Regions from separate parts of the Massilia sp. X63 genome, predicted to be linked through region 2. Evidence: predicted binding sites of a transcription regulator. Region 2 holds the regulator's gene; the other holds the start of a gene.
What was found. Region 2 encodes sigma-54, which starts transcription at its own class of promoters, with help from an activator protein. Its sites were predicted from a motif close to TGGCANGNAANCTGCTTT; they were not measured.
Positions count from the first base shown of each region.

Region 1: a site for sigma-54 is predicted at 5,664-5,681, ahead of AB3347_RS12260 (PEP-CTERM sorting domain-containing protein). Genes of this name have one in related genera too.

Region 1 covers NZ_JBFTEF010000005.1:191,163-199,809, forward strand. Annotated here, with positions in the region: gene AB3347_RS12220 (peptidoglycan D,D-transpeptidase FtsI family protein) at 1-1,060, opposite strand, end outside; gene ftsL (cell division protein FtsL) at 1,057-1,329, opposite strand; gene rsmH (16S rRNA (cytosine(1402)-N(4))-methyltransferase RsmH) at 1,326-2,300, opposite strand; gene mraZ (division/cell wall cluster transcriptional repressor MraZ) at 2,308-2,736, opposite strand; gene AB3347_RS12240 (AAA family ATPase) at 3,244-4,194, shown strand; gene AB3347_RS12245 (hypothetical protein) at 4,220-4,462, opposite strand; gene AB3347_RS12250 (hypothetical protein) at 4,529-4,804, opposite strand; gene AB3347_RS12255 (DUF6622 family protein) at 4,823-5,482, opposite strand; gene AB3347_RS12260 (PEP-CTERM sorting domain-containing protein) at 5,741-6,505, shown strand; gene glpK (glycerol kinase GlpK) at 6,583-8,070, opposite strand; RNA gene rnpB (RNase P RNA component class A) at 8,112-8,450, opposite strand; gene AB3347_RS12275 (S41 family peptidase) at 8,511-8,647, opposite strand, start outside.
Region 2 covers NZ_JBFTEF010000011.1:97,961-106,607, forward strand. Annotated here, with positions in the region: gene queF (NADPH-dependent 7-cyano-7-deazaguanine reductase QueF) at 1-81, shown strand, start outside; gene AB3347_RS19765 (PTS sugar transporter subunit IIA) at 432-914, shown strand; gene hprK (HPr(Ser) kinase/phosphatase) at 957-1,892, shown strand; gene rapZ (RNase adapter RapZ) at 1,917-2,795, shown strand; gene AB3347_RS19780 (enoyl-CoA hydratase/isomerase family protein) at 2,831-3,916, opposite strand; gene raiA (ribosome-associated translation inhibitor RaiA) at 4,068-4,421, opposite strand; gene AB3347_RS19790 (RNA polymerase factor sigma-54) at 4,481-5,965, opposite strand; gene lptB (LPS export ABC transporter ATP-binding protein) at 5,981-6,766, opposite strand; gene lptA (lipopolysaccharide transport periplasmic protein LptA) at 6,763-7,323, opposite strand; gene lptC (LPS export ABC transporter periplasmic protein LptC) at 7,354-7,953, opposite strand; gene AB3347_RS19810 (KdsC family phosphatase) at 7,979-8,521, opposite strand; gene AB3347_RS19815 (SIS domain-containing protein) at 8,533-8,647, opposite strand, start outside.

The sequences.
Region 1 (8,647 bases), on a different contig from region 2:
TGTGGGTGTCGCGGATGCGCTTGCCAGTCACCATGATGTAGCCGGGATTCAGGTCGAATACCGTGTCCGGGGTGATGCGCTTGGTCTCGAGGCCGAGCGCCACCGTCACCGGCTTGATCGTCGAGCCGGGTTCGAAGGTGTCGGTGATGACGCGGTTGCGCAGCTGCGCGCCGGTCAGCTTGGAGCGGTCGTTCGGGTTGTAGGTCGGGTAGTTGGCCATGGCCAGCACTTCGCCGGTCTCGACGTCGAGCACCACGGCGCCGCCGGCCTGGGCGTTGAACTTCTCGACCGCGTTCTTCACGCTGGTGAAGGCGATGTACTGCAGCTTGCTGTCGACCGACAGGGTCAGGTCCTTGCCCTCGTGCGGCTCGCGAAACATGCCCAGGTCCTCGGCGATGTGGCCGAGGCGGTCGCGGATCACGCGGCGGCTGCCCGGCACGCCCATCAGCGCCTTCTGGTGGAACAGCTCCATGCCTTCCTGGCCCTTGTCCTCGACGTTGGTGAATCCCACCAAGTGGGTCATCACTTCGCCCTGCGGGTAGTAGCGCTTGTATTCCTTGCGGGTGTCGATGCCCTCGATCTTGAGCTTCTCGATCTTCTCGACCGCGCCCATCTCGACCTGGCGCTTCAGGTAGACGTAGGTGCGCTTCGGATCGAGCTTGGCGCGCAGTTCGGCTTGTGGCATCTCGAGCAGGCGCGCCAGTTCGGCCAGCTTGTCGGCGGGCTCCTTGAGCACTTCCTTCGGGAAGGCGGCCACCGCCTTCACCGGCAGCGAAGACGCCAGCACCTGGCCGTGGCGGTCCATGATCTTGCCGCGCGCGGCCGGCAGTTCGACCACGCGCTCGTAGCGGCTCTTGCCCTGCTTCTGCAGGAACTGGGTCGACACGCCCTGCAGCCACAGTGCGCGCGCGCCCAGCGCCACGAAGGCCGAGAACAGGACGAACAGCACCAGGCGCGAACGCCAGTTCGGGACGTTCACGGCCAGCACCGGGCTTTTCGAGAAAGCCACGCCCTTGGAAGCGGCCACGCGCGCGGTGTTGCGACGTTCGGCACGGCTCATTTCGCCCCTTCCGTCAGGTATTGGGTACGGGCCGGGCTCAGGGGAGCCATGTTCAGGCTGGTGCGGGCGATCTGCTCGATGCGTTCGTTCTTGCCGAGCGTGGACTGGTCGAGCTGGAGCTGGGCCCAGTCGATCTCGAGCTGGCGCGCATGCTGGTTCAGGCGTTCGAGCTCGATCAGCAGGTGGCGCGACTGGTAGCGCGCGTTCACCACCGACAGGGCGCAGCCGACCACGGCGACCGTCAGCACGATGTTCAGCTTGACGCTCATCCCGCCCCTCCAAGGCGTTCGGCCACGCGCAGCACCGCCGAGCGGGCACGCGGATTGGCGCCGACTTCGGCGTCGGACGGCTTGATCTTGGAAATCAGTTTCATCAAGGGCTGCGGCAGGTCGACGGCACGGATCGGCAGCCGGCGATCCGGCTGCTCCACCTTGGCTTTCGATGCCAGGAACTGCTTGACCATGCGGTCTTCCAGCGAGTGGAAGCTGATCACGGACATGCGCGCCCCCGGCGCCAGCATCGCGTAGGCGGCGCTCAGACCTGCTTCAAGGTCTTCAAGCTCTTTATTGATGAAAATCCGGACAGCCTGAAAGGTCCGGGTTGCCGGATCCTTGCCTTTTTCCCGGGTTTTGACCGCGTCTGCCACGATTGCGGCAAGCTCTCGTGTGGTCGAAATTGGCTGGATTGCGCGGCGAGCAACAATCGCCTTTGCAATCTGGAAAGCAAACCGCTCTTCTCCATAATCTCTTATAACCTTTTCCAGTTGTTGTACCGACGCGGTGGCCAGCCATTCGGCCGCCGACATCCCGCGCGTGGTGTCCATGCGCATGTCGAGCGGGCCATCCTGGCGGAAACTGAATCCGCGCGATGCGTCGTCCACCTGGGGCGACGAAATACCAAGGTCCAGCAGGATGCCGTCCACCTGGCCGATGCCGCGCGCGGCCAGCGCGTCGAGCATCGTGGCAAAACTGTCGTGCACGATCGTGAAGCGCGGATCTTCCACGCTTTCCGCCGTCGCGATCGCCTGCGGATCCTTGTCGAATGCGATCAGGCGCCCCTGCGGGCCCAGTCGCGACAGGATCAGCCGGCTGTGACCGCCGCGGCCGAAGGTGCCATCTATATAGGTACCGTTGACGCGCTCGCCCACGAGTTCGAGCCCGTCCACTGCTTCGTCCAGCAGCACCGTACGATGCTGGTATTCAGGTACCGACGAACCGGGCACCGTCCATGTTTCCGTCATCGGCGCCTCAGAAGGAGAAATTGGAAAGGACATCGGGCATGCCGCCGGCCACGGCCTCGGCTTCGCTTTCGGCAAGCTTGGCGGCATCCCAGATTTCGAAATGGGTGCCCATGCCCAACATCATGACTTCTTTCTCCAAACCCACGGCGGCGCGCAGCTCGGGCGAAATCAGCACCCGGCCCGCGCTGTCCAACTCGACATCGCACGCGTTACCAAGGAAAATGCGCTGCCACGCACGGGCCGACATCGGCCAGGTGGCGATCTGCTCGCGGTGCTGTTCCCACACCGGACGGGGGAAGAACAGCAGGCAGCCGTGCGGATGCTTGGTCAGCGTCATCCGGCCCTCGCACTGGACCGCAAGGGCGTCACGATGCTTTGCCGGAATCGACATCCTTCCTTTTGCATCGAGGTTGATCGCTGACGCGCCCTGGAACACGTATTTACCTAGCTTGGAGAATTATCAATTTAGAATTTTTTGGCCGCTCGGGGTTCCGAAAATCCCCCACAAATCGACACTTTTTCACACTGTTTCCCACTTTATTGGAATCAATGTTGGTGGTCAAGCGAATTCACGTTTGGCAAATCTGAATTTGTCTAATGAAACCAAGGACTTAGCAGCGCCTATTGCGACAAGTTCAACATAAAATGTCTCGTAAATCAGTCACTTAGGAAACGCATTGAAGGTTGCACCTCAGTTGTAAAGACAATCTTTCTGTTTGATTAAGCTCACGTCTTGACGTGATATTTTTTCAAAGCAACGAAAGTTGCATTGCAGAATTGGGTGCGTGGGATTGGCGGTGCTCGGCTGGACGCGCTAGGATCAAGGCAAGGAAAAGACCCATCCTGCTCCACGGCCCGCTCGGCAGCATGGGGACCATTGGATGGGAGCGGGCCTGCCGGCAGAGGCTGGGTAAGTACCCACTTCTGCCACAAGGAGACAGCCGTGAGCATCACACTCGCCCGTACCTGCGCGGTCTACGACCTGATCGAAGTTCAGGAAGCGCTCGACCGCAGCCGCGGCCGCTCCCCGGAACTCGAAGCGTTCTACGAGCGCATGCTGGAAACCGGGGCCGACCGTTTCGTCACCAAGCCCTCGTCGATCGACGCCCTCGCCCCCCTGTTCGACGAATGCCCGAATTTCGAGGAAGTCCTGGACGACCTCGCCCGCTACCTGGCATTGGCGCATGCGGGCGACCGCGGCTTCAACGTGATGCCGATCCTGCTGCTTGGCGGGCCCGGCGTGGGCAAGACCCATTTCGCCCGGCGCCTGGCGCGGGTGATGCAGACCGAATGCGAACTGATCAGCATGAATGCGCTGTCGGCCGGTTTCGTGATCACCGGCAGTTCGGCCAGCTGGCGCGGCGCAAAATGCGGCAAGGTGGCCGAGCGCCTGGTGCGCGGCCAGTACGCCAATCCGCTGATCGTGCTGGACGAAGTGGAAAAGGCCACAGGTTCCTCGCAGTCCGATCCGCTGGCCGCCCTCTACCAGTTGCTCGAGCCGGAAACGGCCAGCGCCTTCCGCGACGAATTCATCGACGTCGAGATCGACGCCTCGCAGATCTTCTGGGTGTTGACCGCCAACTCCACCGAAGGCATTCCCCACCCGCTGCTCAACCGCATGGCGGTATACGAGGTGCCGACGCCGACCCTGGAGCAGGCGGCCGGAATCGCCCAGCGCATGTATGCCGGGCTGCTGGACGAACTGAATTTATCGGCCTTCGATCCGCGCCTGGGGGACGTGGTGCTGGACAAGCTGGCCGGCGTGTCGCCGCGCGACCTGCGCAAGACCCTGCTCGATGGCCTCGGCCATGCGGTGGCGGCCGGGCGCGAACGCGTGAACGCGGACGATATCCGGATCAAGCCGACGCCGGGCAAGGGGCGGATCGGGTTCTGAGTTCCGAGGCGCCTGGCGCCGCCGGCTAGCGGCGGGGACCGCCTCCGGGCGGTTCACCCTTGCACCAGCAAATGACGATCAGGAGCGCCGCGATCGCGAACACGTAGGCCAGGAAGATGCCCACGTTATACGGCAGGATCAGGAGCACGCCGACCGCCAGCAATACCCAGAAACCCAGGTAGACTACCCAGCCCTGCCAGGTTTGCGGAAAACCCCATCCCCATCCGTGTCCCGGCGGCTTGGCCGGGAACCAGTATTCCGGTTTCATCGTTTCGCGATCCCTCGTGTCATCCCGGGAAGCCGACATGGCGCTCCCCTTCCCGCAGCATGCAGATCATGCCAGCTGGGGCGAACCGACAAACTCTCGGATTGTCACGCGAGGCGCATCAGGACAGGCAGGCCGCCCGCCAGGTAGAGCGAGCAGCCCGAGCACGTAACGCGGGAAGCGGTAGCCCCTTAGCAGCAGGGCGAACAGGATGGCGAGCGGCAGCAGGCGGAACAGCACCTCGGCGCTTGCTCCGCCCATCAGCAGGATGAGCAGCTCGAAAGCGGCCGTGATCCCGAAAATCCACCCGATCCACGTCAACGCAGAATGCTTAACGCCCACCATATGTGTTCTCCTGTCGAATCAGCCCATGTTAGCAGGCACCGGCGCCTGCGCAAGCGCCGGCGCCGCGGCCGCACGCCGCGCGGCGGCGACATCGCAGGCCAGCTGACCGAGGAAGTAGCCGTTGCACAGGCCGAGCAGGCCGCATGCGGGCAGGAAGAAGGCCGGGCCGGCGGCCAGTTGCGGCTGCACGGCCTGCAGCACCGCCAGCGCATACTTGAGCACGAAGATCGCCAGCATCGCCGCCAGCGGCGTCCAGCTGCCGCGGATGCGCAGGGTGCCAGGTTTGCCGGCGGTGACGCGGCTGGCGCCGAAGCGCCAGCGCTGCAGGCCGATGGCGGCGGCGCCAAGCAGCCAGGCCGCCATGGCGGGCGAGCCGAGGCCGAAACGCGCGGCGATGGATTGCAGCGCCAGCACCAGCATGAGCACCGGGACGATCGTCATCCGGGTGACGGTGATCTCGCGGTCGCGCGCCGCGAGCACGCCGCGATAAAGCAGGAAGGCGAGGATCGCCCAGACATAGATGGGGGTGTTTGCGACGATGTGCTGCAGCATGGCGGGCTCCGTGGATATCGATGTACCCAGCTTAGCGACGCCGCCGCATGTGCTGTCGGGTTTGCGACGAACTGCTTTCCGGCGCCGCCAAATGCAGCAAAACGGCGCGAGTCGCGGGAGCCTCAGGCGGGAAACTCAGGGGAGCGTCGCAGGATTATCCAATGCCAGCACTCTGCCTCGAACTCTGCCTCGACAACTTTCCTAACCTCAATAAATGTTAAATTAAAACTTTCGGTTTTCTTTACAATTCGTGGCGAAGCCATTTCACATTCATCGTAAGCAATTGATTTATTGGAATTATTTATTATGGCCCGAAGTTTGCTTTATTGTTGCTGACGTCCTTCTAGCGGATATATACCAATACTGTTTTCTCAGGAGCTATTAATGAAATTAAATATTCTCAAACTTGCCCTTGGCACTGCCCTGTTGGCCGGCGCGTCTCCGGCGTTTGCCGCCTTGATCTATCAAACCGGAACCCAGCAGACCGGCACCGGGCTGGGCGCGGTGAGCACCCTGGTCACGGTACAAAACAACGGCCCGCGCAACACGATCGAATCCGGCTGCGTGAGCTTTACCGGGGGCGATCCGGCAAGTCCTGCTCAAACCTGCGTGTCGTCGACCGGCCTGGAAGGTGGCGACAATACCGGGGGCAACGCCGGCAACAGTACTTACTTGCTGAGCAATATCGCCGGCCTGGCGAACGCCGGCCAGCTCGGCTTTGTCGTCAACATCAGCGAACCCGGCAATGATCCGGGCGCGACCCTGACCGATCTGTATATGAGCCTGTACAGCCTGAACGGCACCCTGCTCAAAACCTTCTCGTACACCGGTGCGGACCTGCTCCTGAGCGGCAGCGGCGGCACCGGTCAGTCAGGCCAGCACCGCTTCGTGCTGGACGCTGCGCAAGCCGCCGAAGCGCTTGCTGCCTGCGGCAACCTGGCACAGTGCGTGGTCGGCGGCGGCATGCAGTTCGGCGCGAACTCGACCCAGGGCACGCCGGAAAAACTGTATGTCGGCGCCTTCGCGCGCCCGACCGAGAACCCCAGCCAGCCTGGCGGCACCGTACCGGAACCGGGCTCGATCGCGCTGCTGGGTCTGGGCGCAGCCATGTTCGGCGCCATGCGCCGTCGCCAGGCCACTACGAAGTAAGAGCAGGCAAGCGCGGTTCCGGCCATGCCGGTATCGCGCGCCCATCGCGCCCCGTCATTTCCGGGCGGCCGATTGCTTCAAGCGGCCGCCCAGCCTTTCGCGTGTTCCACCGCCCGGCCCCAGCGCGCCATCAGTTCGGCGCGGCGGTCCGCGTCCATCGCCGGTTCGAAACGCCGCTCGACCTGCCACTGGCGCGCGATCTCCTCCACGCTGTCCCAATAGCCCACCGCCAGTCCCGCCAGGTAGGCCGCGCCCAGCGCCGTGGTTTCCAGCACGCGCGGACGCAGCACCGGCACGCCGAGCAGGTCGGCCTGGAACTGCATCAAGAGGTCGTTGCGGGCGGCGCCGCCGTCGGCGCGGATCTCGGTGACGGCGCAGGCCGCGTCCTTCTGCATCGCCGCCAGCAGCTCGGCGCTCTGGTAGGCGATCGCCTCGACCGCGGCGCGGGCGATGTGGGCGCCGGTGGTCCCGCGCGTCATGCCGACGATGGTGCCGCGCGCGTAGGGATCCCAGTGCGGCGCGCCCATCCCCGTGAACGCCGGCACCAGCAGCACGCCGCCGCTGTCCGGCACGCTCAGGGCCAGGGCTTCCACGTCCGACGATTGCCGGATGATGCCGAGGCCGTCGCGCAGCCACTGGACGGTGGCGCCGGCCATGAACACGCTGCCCTCCAGCAGGTAATCGGTATGGCCGCCGACGCTCCAGCCAACGGTGGACAGCAGGCGGTTACGGGAGACCGGCGGCGTGGCGCCCGCGTTCATCAACATGAAGCAGCCGGTGCCGTAGGTATTCTTGACCAGGCCCTTGCGGTGGCAGGCCTGGCCGAAGGTCGCGGCCTGCTGGTCGCCGGCGATGCCGGCGATCGGCACCGCCGCGCCGAACCACTCGGCGGCCGCCAGCCCGACCACCTCGGCGCTGGCGACGACCTCCGGCAGCACCGCCGGCGGGATGCCGAACAGGGCCAGCAGCTCCTCGTCCCAGCGCAGGCTGTGGATATTGAAGAGCATCGTGCGCGCGGCATTGCCGACGTCGGTGACGTGGCGTCCGCACAGGCGGTACACCAGCCAGCTGTCGACCGTGCCGAAGGCCAGTTCGCCGCGTTCGGCGCGCGCGCGCGCGCCCGGCACCTGCTCGAGCAGCCATTGCAGCTTGGTAGCGGAAAAATAGGCGTCGAGTTCGAGCCCGGTGCGCTGCCCGATGGCGGGCGCCCTGCCCGCTTCGCGCAGGCGATCGCAGATGGCGGCGGTGCGCCGGTCCTGCCAGACGATGGCGCGGGCGACCGGCTCGCCGGTGGCGCGATCCCACAGCACGGTGGTTTCGCGCTGGTTGGCGATGCCGACGGCGGCGATCTGGCTGCCGTCGATGCCGGCCCGGCGCATGGCTTCGCGCGCGCAGGCGAGCTGGCTGTGCCAGATGTCGAGGGCGTCGTGCTCGACCCAGCCGGGCTGGGGGAAGTGCTGGGGATATTCGTGCTGGCTGATGGCGACCGGCAGGCCTGCCCGGTCGAACAGGATGGCGCGCGAGCTGGTGGTGCCCTGGTCGAGGGCAAGGATGTATTTCTGCATCGATGACTCCGCCAGGGTGCGGCCGGGGGACCGCTGAATTCAAGTAAAGCAGGCCGATAGGCCGGATTCTGTGTAGTGGTCTCCCTTGCGGGACGCCCCTATGACAGCCATTCCTCTAGGCGCTGGATTACTCCAGCGCTCAAGCTTCCTACCCGCACGCTCCGCGAGCAACATCAACGCGTGCCTATTTGGAATTGCTCCAGGTGGAGGTTACCGCGTTTCACCGTAACTTAATACGCTCGTCTCTGTGGCCCTATTCCTCGCCTTATACCTTGCGGCTTTCAGCGGACGGCCGTTAACCGTCACCCCGCTCTGTGGAGTCCGGACCTTCCTCCCGCCCTCACCCGAAGATGAGGACCAGCGACTGTCTGGCCTGCTTCACGGCATCATTGTAACCGATGCGGACGCCGCCCGGCCCCTTCCCGGCCTCCGGTGTCCTGCTAGCGCAACGCGCCGGTCTCGAGCCAGCGCTGCACCTGCTTCACTTCCGCGGCGCGTCCGGCCTCGTCGGCCGGCTTGGGCAGCAGCAGGTCAGGTGCGATGCCGACGCCGTCGATACGCATGTCGGGCAGGCGGG
Region 2 (8,647 bases):
CGCGGCGGCCTCGACATCAACCCCTGGCGCGCCAATTTCAGCACCGGCAAGCCCGGCAACCTGCGTACCGCGCGCCAGTAACCCGAAACACCGCACAGTTGCAAGCCGGCTGTGCGTTTTCAGCCACACCCGTTTCGATTTTCCGATATCAAAACAGCACCGAAAAAGACTGCACAAAAATCGGGCAGAATGCGTCTAAAAGACGGTATGAAGCCTGCATAACCTGCATTTCCAGCGGTTTCCGCCAAATTTCGTTTAAGAAATTGCGTTTTGTCATAAAGCGACCTCATAGCAAAACCCTACGTTTTTGCGATATCGTCCCCATGTAGCTGACTGTATGCCCGTACAGATGCGAAATCGAATGTCACTGCCATGAAACCGGCCTATAATTCCGCCTCGCAAGCAGCTACCCTGTGCACCGCACACTAGTCATGACGAACCTTAGCAAAATCCTTTCGCTCGAAAACGTGCAGCTGGACCTGGAAGTCTCCAGCAAGAAACGTGCATTCGAGCAGGCTGGCCTGATCTTCGAAAACAACTGCGGGATCGCCCGTTCGACGGTGTCGGACAACCTGTTCGCGCGCGAGCGTCTCGGCTCCACTGGCCTCGGCCATGGTGTTGCCGTGCCCCACGGACGGATCAAGGGCTCCAAGAGCCTGAAATCGCCGCTGGCGGCCTTCGTGCGCCTGAAGGAACCGATTCCCTTCGAATCGCCGGACGGCCAGCCGGTCAGCCTGCTGTTCTTCCTGCTGATTCCGGACCACGTCACCCAGCAGCACCTGGAGATCCTGTCGGAAATCGCCGAGCTGTTCTCGGACGAAGCCGTGCGCCACGCACTGGCGACCGATCCGGATCCGAAGTCGGTACACGAGCGCATCATCAACTGGCAGCCCAGCCTGCAAGCTTTGGGCTAAACTGTCTACGCGGCAATTCGCCGCGTACGGAACGACATGCCCATGCTGCAGACCCCGCTGACCATCCAGCGCTTGTATGACGACAACCGCGACAGCCTCCAGTTGGGCTGGTTCGCGGGTTTCCCCGGCGGCGAGCGGCAGATCGCGGGCGATGCGGCCTCGGCCGCCGACCAGGTCGGCCACCTGAACCTGATCCACCCGGGCCGCATCCAGGTGTTCGGACACCAGGAACTCAATTACTACACCCGCCTGAAATCGAGCTCACGCGCCCACGTGATCGGCGAGCTGATCGGCGGCGGCCCGCCGGCCCTGATCATCGCGCAGGGGCTGGAAACGCCGCCCGACATCCTGGCCATCTGCGACGAGCAGAACATCCCGCTGTTCTCGACCCCGCTGCCGGCGGCGCAGGTGATCGACTTCCTGCGCGTGTACCTGTCCAAGAAGCTGGCGCAGCGCGTCATCATGCACGGCGTCTTCATGGACGTGCTGGGCGTGGGTGTGCTGATCACCGGCGACTCGGGCCTGGGCAAGAGCGAGCTGGGCCTGGAACTGATCTCGCGTTCGCACGGCCTGGTGGCCGACGACGCCGTGGAATTCTCGCGCATCGCGCCGAACATGATCGAGGGCCGCTGCCCGCCGCTGCTGCAGAACCTGCTGGAAGTGCGCGGCCTGGGCCTGCTGGACATCAAGGCCATCTTCGGCGAGACCGCGGTGCGCCGCAAGATGCGCCTGAAGCTGATCGTGCACCTGGTCAAGCGCGGCGCGCTCGACGAGGAAGTCGAACGCCTGCCCTTCCATCACCCGACCGAAGACGTACTCGGCCTGCCGATCCGCAAGGTCGTGATTCCGGTCGCGGCCGGCCGCAACATCGCGGTGCTGCTGGAGGCCGCCGTGCGCAACACCATCCTGCAGCTGCGCGGCATCGATACCCTGCAGGAGTTCATGGAGCGACAACGTCAGGCGATGAGCGGCGACTGACCCATTTGGGGTATCATCCCGCCCATGCACATCGTCCTCATTACCGGTATTTCCGGCTCGGGCAAATCGGTTGCCCTGAACGTCCTGGAAGACGCAGGCTACTACTGCGTCGACAACCTGCCGCCGGCCCTGCTGCCGGCCCTGGTCTACGCGGTCAGTGAAAAAGGCACCGAGAAGATTGCCGTCGCAGTCGATGCGCGCAGCGCCGAATCGCTGGTCGAGCTGCCGGTGAGCGTGCGCCACCTGAAAGAGGAAGGCCACAACGTCAAGGTCATGTTCCTGACCTCGAGCACGCATTCGCTGGTGGCGCGTTTTTCCGAGACCCGCCGCAGCCACCCGCTGTCGCACGAGCTGCGTCCCGGCGAGAACCCGGCCTCGCGCCGTACCCTGATCGAATGCATCGCCGAAGAACGCGAGCGCCTGTCGGCGATCGAGAACCTGGGCCACGTGATCGACACCTCGGAACTGTCGGCCAACAAGCTGCGTGCCTGGATCAAGGAACTGGCCGACATCGAACATGCGCCGCTGACCCTGTTCTTCGAATCCTTCGCCTTCAAGGTGGGGGTGCCGCTGGACGCCGACTTCGTGTTCGACGTGCGCGCCATCCCGAATCCCTATTACGACCTGGCGCTGCGCCCGCTCACGGGCAAGGACGCTCCGGTGATCGCCTTCCTCGACGCCCAGCCGAGCGCTGCCGAAATGCTGGAAGACATCCGCGCCTTCGTGGAGAAATGGCTGCCCTCGTTCAAGACCGACAACCGGTCCTACCTGACGGTGGCGGTGGGCTGCACCGGCGGCCAGCACCGCTCGGTGTACATGGCGGAGCGGCTGGGGGCCTATTTCGGGGCCACCGAACGCGTGATCGTGCGCCATCGCGAGCAGCCGAAGCACGCGTCGGCGTGAGTTGAGCGCGCGGCCGGCGAAGCCGGCCAGCCTGGCTAGGACAGATGCCGCAGCGGGTGCGCATACTCCGGCCACACCGGCTCGAAGAAGCGCGCCACCATCGACGGCAGAACCTCCTCCAGCGTCGCCGGATTCCACTTCGGCGCATTGTCCTTGTCGATCACCAGCGCGCGCACGCCTTCCAGCACTTCGCCGTGCTCGAAATTGCGGCGCACCAGGTTGCGCTCCATGCGCAGGCAGTCCGCCACGTCCAGCGCAGCGCCGCGCAGCAACAGCTCGCGGGTCACGCACATCATCAGCGGCGAACGCTGGCGCATCGCCTTCAGCGCCTTCTGCGCGAACGGGTTCTCGTCGCGCGCCAGCGAGGCCATGATCGCGGCCACCGAGGCGGCGCCGAAATGCGCGTCGATCACGCCGCGCTGCGCCTGCAGCTCGCTCGATCCCAGCTGCGCCGCATACTGCGCCGCGTAGCTGCGGATCGCCGCCGGCAGGTCCGCCCCCGGGGTCGACTCGACCAGCGCGTTCAGGCCGGCCAGCGCCGCGGACGGCACGAACACGTCGGCCAGCCCCACGTAGAGCGCGTCGGCCGCGCCGATGGTCAGGCCGGTCAGGCCCAGGTACTGGCCCAGCTGGCCCGGCGCGTGCGACAGGAAGTGGCTGCCGCCCACGTCCGGGAACAGGCCGATGTTCACCTCGGGCATGGCCATCTTGGTGCGCTCGGTCACGATGCGCAGGCCGCAATCCGGACCGCCCTGGGCGATGCCCATGCCGCCGCCCATCACCACGCCGTCCATCAGCGCGATGTACGGCTTCGGATAGAAATGGATCAGGTGGTTCAGCGCGTATTCTTCGGTAAAGAAGTCTTCCAGCAGGGCACTGCCGCCCATCGGGCCCACATGGCCCATCTCATGGAAGAAGCGGATGTCGCCGCCCGCGCACAGGGCTTTTTCGCTGGTGCTGGTGATGACCACAGCGTCGATGCCGGCATCGTCTTTCCAGCGCAGCAGGATGGCGGTCAGGGAACGCACCATGTCGAGCGAGAGGGAATTCAGGGCCTTCGGCCGGTCGAGCGTGATGACGCCGGTGCGATTGGCCACGCGGGTCAGGACGTAGTCGGTCATGATGGTGTTCTGTGGTCGAAAAGACATGCATTCTACAGAACTCCGGCGTAAAACCGGAAGCGCAGAAAAGTAACAGCGCCGTACAGATGCAAAAAGGGCGCCCCCTTAGACGCCCTTGCTGTTGTGCTACGGCTGGTTCGCAAACAACGCGTTACGCAGCGGCAGCTTCTCCGTTGTCCGGAAGGCGCTTGTGCGCCACGTGATTATGGTTTTGCAACATGGATTTGTGTTTCAGAACCTGTCTGTCCAGCCTGTCCATCAGCGTGTCGATCGCCGCGTAGAGGTCTTGCGCGGCACTGGCCACATGCAGGACCTTGCCCGATACCTGGAGATTGATCTCGGCTTTCTGCCGCTTTTCTTTTTCGGTAAGGTTATCGATGGCGAGGAACACGTGGGTGTCGATCACGTGGTCGAAATGGCGGGTGATGCGCTCGAGCTTATTCTGAACGTATTCACGGATGGCGGGGGTGACTTCGAGATGGTGGCCGCTGATTGTGAGGTTCATACACACTCCTTTGAGATGTCGCGCTGCCCGCGCCACAAGGCAAGTGTGGGCAGTGCAGATTACAAGGATTTGCGGAGGCTGACGGGCGGAATCTTGAGCGCTTCACGGTACTTGGCAACCGTCCGGCGCGCAATGACCATACCTTGTTCCCCGAGCATCTCCGCGATCTTGCTGTCGGATAAAGGGTTCCTAGGGTCTTCTGCTCCTGTCAATTGCGCAATGAGCGCGCGGATCGCCGTCGAGGAGGCTTCTCCCCCCGCTTCGGTGGCGACATGGCTTCCGAAGAAGTACTTCAGCTCGAACATGCCGTGCGGGGTCAGCATGTATTTCTGCGTTGTGACACGGGAAATTGTGCTCTCGTGTAGGCCTAGTGTATCAGCTATCTCACGTAACACAAGGGGGCGCATGGCAACCGCACCGTGGCTGAAAAAGTTACGCTGGCGCTCGACAATTGCCTCGGCAACGCGCAGGATCGTATCGAAACGCTGGCGCATGTTCTTGATCAGCCACTTGGCTTCCTGCAGCTGCGCGCCCATCTGGCTTTCGCTCCTGCCCTGCTTGAGCAGGTTGGCGTACAGGGCGTTCACGCGCAGCTTCGGCATCACCTCCGGGTTGAGCGCTACCTGCCAGCCGTCCTTGGCGCGGCGCACGATCACGTCCGGCACCACGTAGTCCGACACGCCCCCACCGAAGGCGGCGCCGGGATGCGGGTTGCACTGGCGGACCACGGCCTGCACCTCGCGCAGGTCTTCGTCGTCGCAGTCGAGCGCCTTTTTCAGCTTGGTGTATTCGCGCTGCGCGAACCAGGTGAGATAGCCCTCGACGATCTTCAGCGCCAGGCGCCGCGTCACCAGGGGCACGCCCGGCATGCGGCGGATCTGCAGCGCCAGGCATTCGGCCGCGCTGCGTGCGCCGACGCCGATCGGGTCCAGGCTCTGCACCAACGCCAGCGCGCAGCGCAGCTCGTCCATCTCGATCTCGAGTTCGGCCGGCAGGCGCGCGTGGATCTCGTCGAGCGGTTCTTCCAGGTAGCCGTTGTCGTCGAGCGCGTCGATCACCAGTTCGGCCAGCGCGCGGTCGCGCGTGCCGCAGCCGGTCAGGCGGATCTGCTCCGCCAGGTGTTCGCGCAGCGTGATGCCTTCGGCTTCCAGCTGCGGACGGCCGTCTTCGTCGTCGCTGCCGCGCGCGCCGCCGCCATCCATGCCCCAGTCGCCCTCGGCCTCGCCGTGTGCGCTGTCGGCGCCGTGGGCGCCGTCATCGACGCCCTCGGCCTCCGGCTTGGCGCCTTCCTGCGGCTCCTGCCCCGGCTGCGGCTGCGGCGCCTCGCCATTGGCCGGCGCGTTGTTGATCGCGCCGTCGGCCAGCAGCCGCACCGAGCGGTCGAGCGGGTCGTCGAGCCGTTCCAGCAAGGGGTTGTCGGACAGGATCTGCTCGATCTCCTGGTGCAGTTCGAGCGTGGACAGCTGCAGCAGCCGGATCGACTGCTGCAGTTGCGGCGTGAGCGCCAGGTGCTGCGAAGTGCGAAGCTGGAGAGACTGTTTCATGCCCGATGCTCTTGATTACATCCTGAAATGCTCGCCGAGATACACGCGCCGTACGGATTCGTTGGCGATGATGTCGTCGGGGCGGCCGGAGGCCAGCACGGCGCCCTGGTTGATGATGTAGGCGCGGTCGCAGATGCCGAGCGTCTCGCGCACGTTGTGGTCGGTGATCAGGACCCCGATGTTGCGCTCCTTCAGGAAGCGCACGATGCGCTGGATCTCGATCACCGCGATCGGGTCGACGCCGGCGAAGGGTTCGTCCAGCAGCACGAAGCGCGGATTGGTCGCGAGCGCGCGCGCGATCTCCACGCGCCGGCGCTCGCCGCCCGACAGCGACAGCGCCGGGTTCTCGCGCAGCTTCTCGATCTGCAGTTCGGCCAGCAGCGTGTCGAGGCGCTCGTTGATCTGGTCCTTGGACAGCGGCTTGCCGTCCACGCGCTGCAGTTCCAGCACGGCGCGGATGTTCTCCTCCACCGTCAGCTTGCGGAACACCGAGGCTTCCTGCGGCAGGTAGGACAGGCCCAGCACCGCACGCCGGTGGATCGGCAGGCTCGAGATGTCGGTGCCGTTGATGTCGATGCTGCCGGCGTCCGACGGCACCAGGCCCACGATCATGTAGAACGAGGTGGTCTTGCCGGCGCCGTTGGGGCCCAGCAGGCCGACCACTTCGCCGCATTCCACCTGCAGCGACACGTCGCGCACCACCAGGCGCTTGCCGTAGCTCTTCTGCAGGCCCTTGACGATCAGGGTGCTGCAGCCTTCGCGCGCCAGTGTCGTCGTGCTTGCGCTCATCGCTTCGGTCATTGCTTGGCGCCTTCGCTGGCTGGGGCCGTGGTGCGGCGCGGCGCGATGATCAGGGTGCCGCGCCCGCCGCCCACCTTGCTGGCGCCGCTGGCGTCGTTGCGCACCTGCGCGACTTCGCGGCGGTTGTCGTAGGAGATGAACGGCCCCTTGATCTCGTTGGTCATGCGGCCGTTCTCCAGTTCGCGCACCTCGGCGTTGGTGAACAGCTTCACCAGCTCGGCGCGCTCGTCGTATTCGATGCGCTGGGCCTGGCCCTCGACCCACAGGTCGGCCCCGCCGTCGCGCTTCTGGCGGAAGGTGGCCAGCTTGCCGCTGTTGGCCGTGAGCGTCACGCTCATGTAACCTTCCGGCGTTTCCTTGACCAGGGCGCGGTCGGATTTGAGCACCAGCGTGCCGCGCGTGAGCACGACGTTGCCGGTCAGGATGCGGGTCTGCGTGACCTCGTCGACGTCGAGCGTGTCGAAGTTGATCACGGCCTGCTTGAGCGAATCGGCGCGCTCCGCCGAGGCGCCGAAGGCGGCCAGGCTGAGAAATGCGGCTGCGATGATTTTTTTCATGTTGCTTGTCCTGGTTGACGCGCTGCGCCTTTACTGGCGCGCACGTGGCGGATAGACGATCTGGCCGCGGCTGGCGAGGTGCAGCTTCTGGGTCGCGTTGTTGGCGACCATGCCGGTGCCGGTCACGGTCGCGGCGCCGAGCTGCATCTGGATCGGCTGGCCTGTCTTGAGGATTTCTTCGTCGGGCAGCACCGTGAGCGCCTCGGTCTGCACCCGCAGCGCTTCGCTGGTGGGGGTGGCCGGACGCTGGATGTCGACCTTGCCGAGCAGCTCGACGCGGTGCTCCTCGTGGTAGATCTGGGCGTGGTTGGCGACGATGGTCATGCGCGGGCGGCCGGGCGTCATGCCCTGCATCACCGGCGCCTCGACCTGGGACACGTCGCCCAGCGGCGTGTGGGCCAGGCGCTTGCCCGACACCACGTAGCTCGGCTTGCCCTCCTTCGTCATGCGCACGAAGGAGAAGTTCTCGACGATGTAGTCCGGTTCGCTCATCGGCCCGCCGAGGCGGGCGTCGTCGTCCTCGCGCTCCATGACCTGCACCAGCCAGAAGCTGCCGAAGGCGAGGAAGGTCGCGATCAGCATGATCGCCAGGAGCTTCCAGCGGTGGGCAGTGCGCTTGTAGGTGACCATGGTTTGTCGTTATGCGAACGCTTGCTTATGCAAAATACGGCGCCAGCGCCTGCTCGTAGGTGCCCTGCGCGCGCATCACCAGGTCGCACACTTCGCGTACGGCGCCGCGGCCGCCCGCGTTCCTGGTGACGTAGTGGGCGCGGTGCTGCACTTCCGGATGGCCCGAGGGCACGGTGACGGCAAAGCCGACGCGGGTGAACAGCGGCAGGTCGATCACGTCGTCGCCGATGTAGCCGCATTCTTCCGGCGTGACGCCGGTGGCCGCCAGCAACTCCGCGAAGCCGACCCGCTTGTCGTGGATGCCCTGGTAGACGTGCGAGATGCCCAGGTCGGCAGCGCGCTTGACCACGATCGGCGACTTGCGCGCGCTGATGATGGCGGTCTGCACGCCGGTCTTGTTCAGCAGCTGGATGCCGAGGCCGTCGAGCACGTTGAAGGTCTTGGTGACCTCGCCTTCCGGGCCGTAGGTCAGGCTGCCGTCGGTGAGCACGCCGTCGACGTCGAAGATCATGACTTTTACGCGCGCGGCGCGCTGCATGTGCGGCAGCGAAGTGTCCAGGCTACTCATCAGATCACTCATTAGATGACCTTCGCGCGGGTCAGGTCGTGGATGTGGAGCGCGCCGACCAGGCGGTCGTCGGCATCGACGACCAGCATCTGGTTGATGCGGAATTCTTCCATCACGGCGACGGCA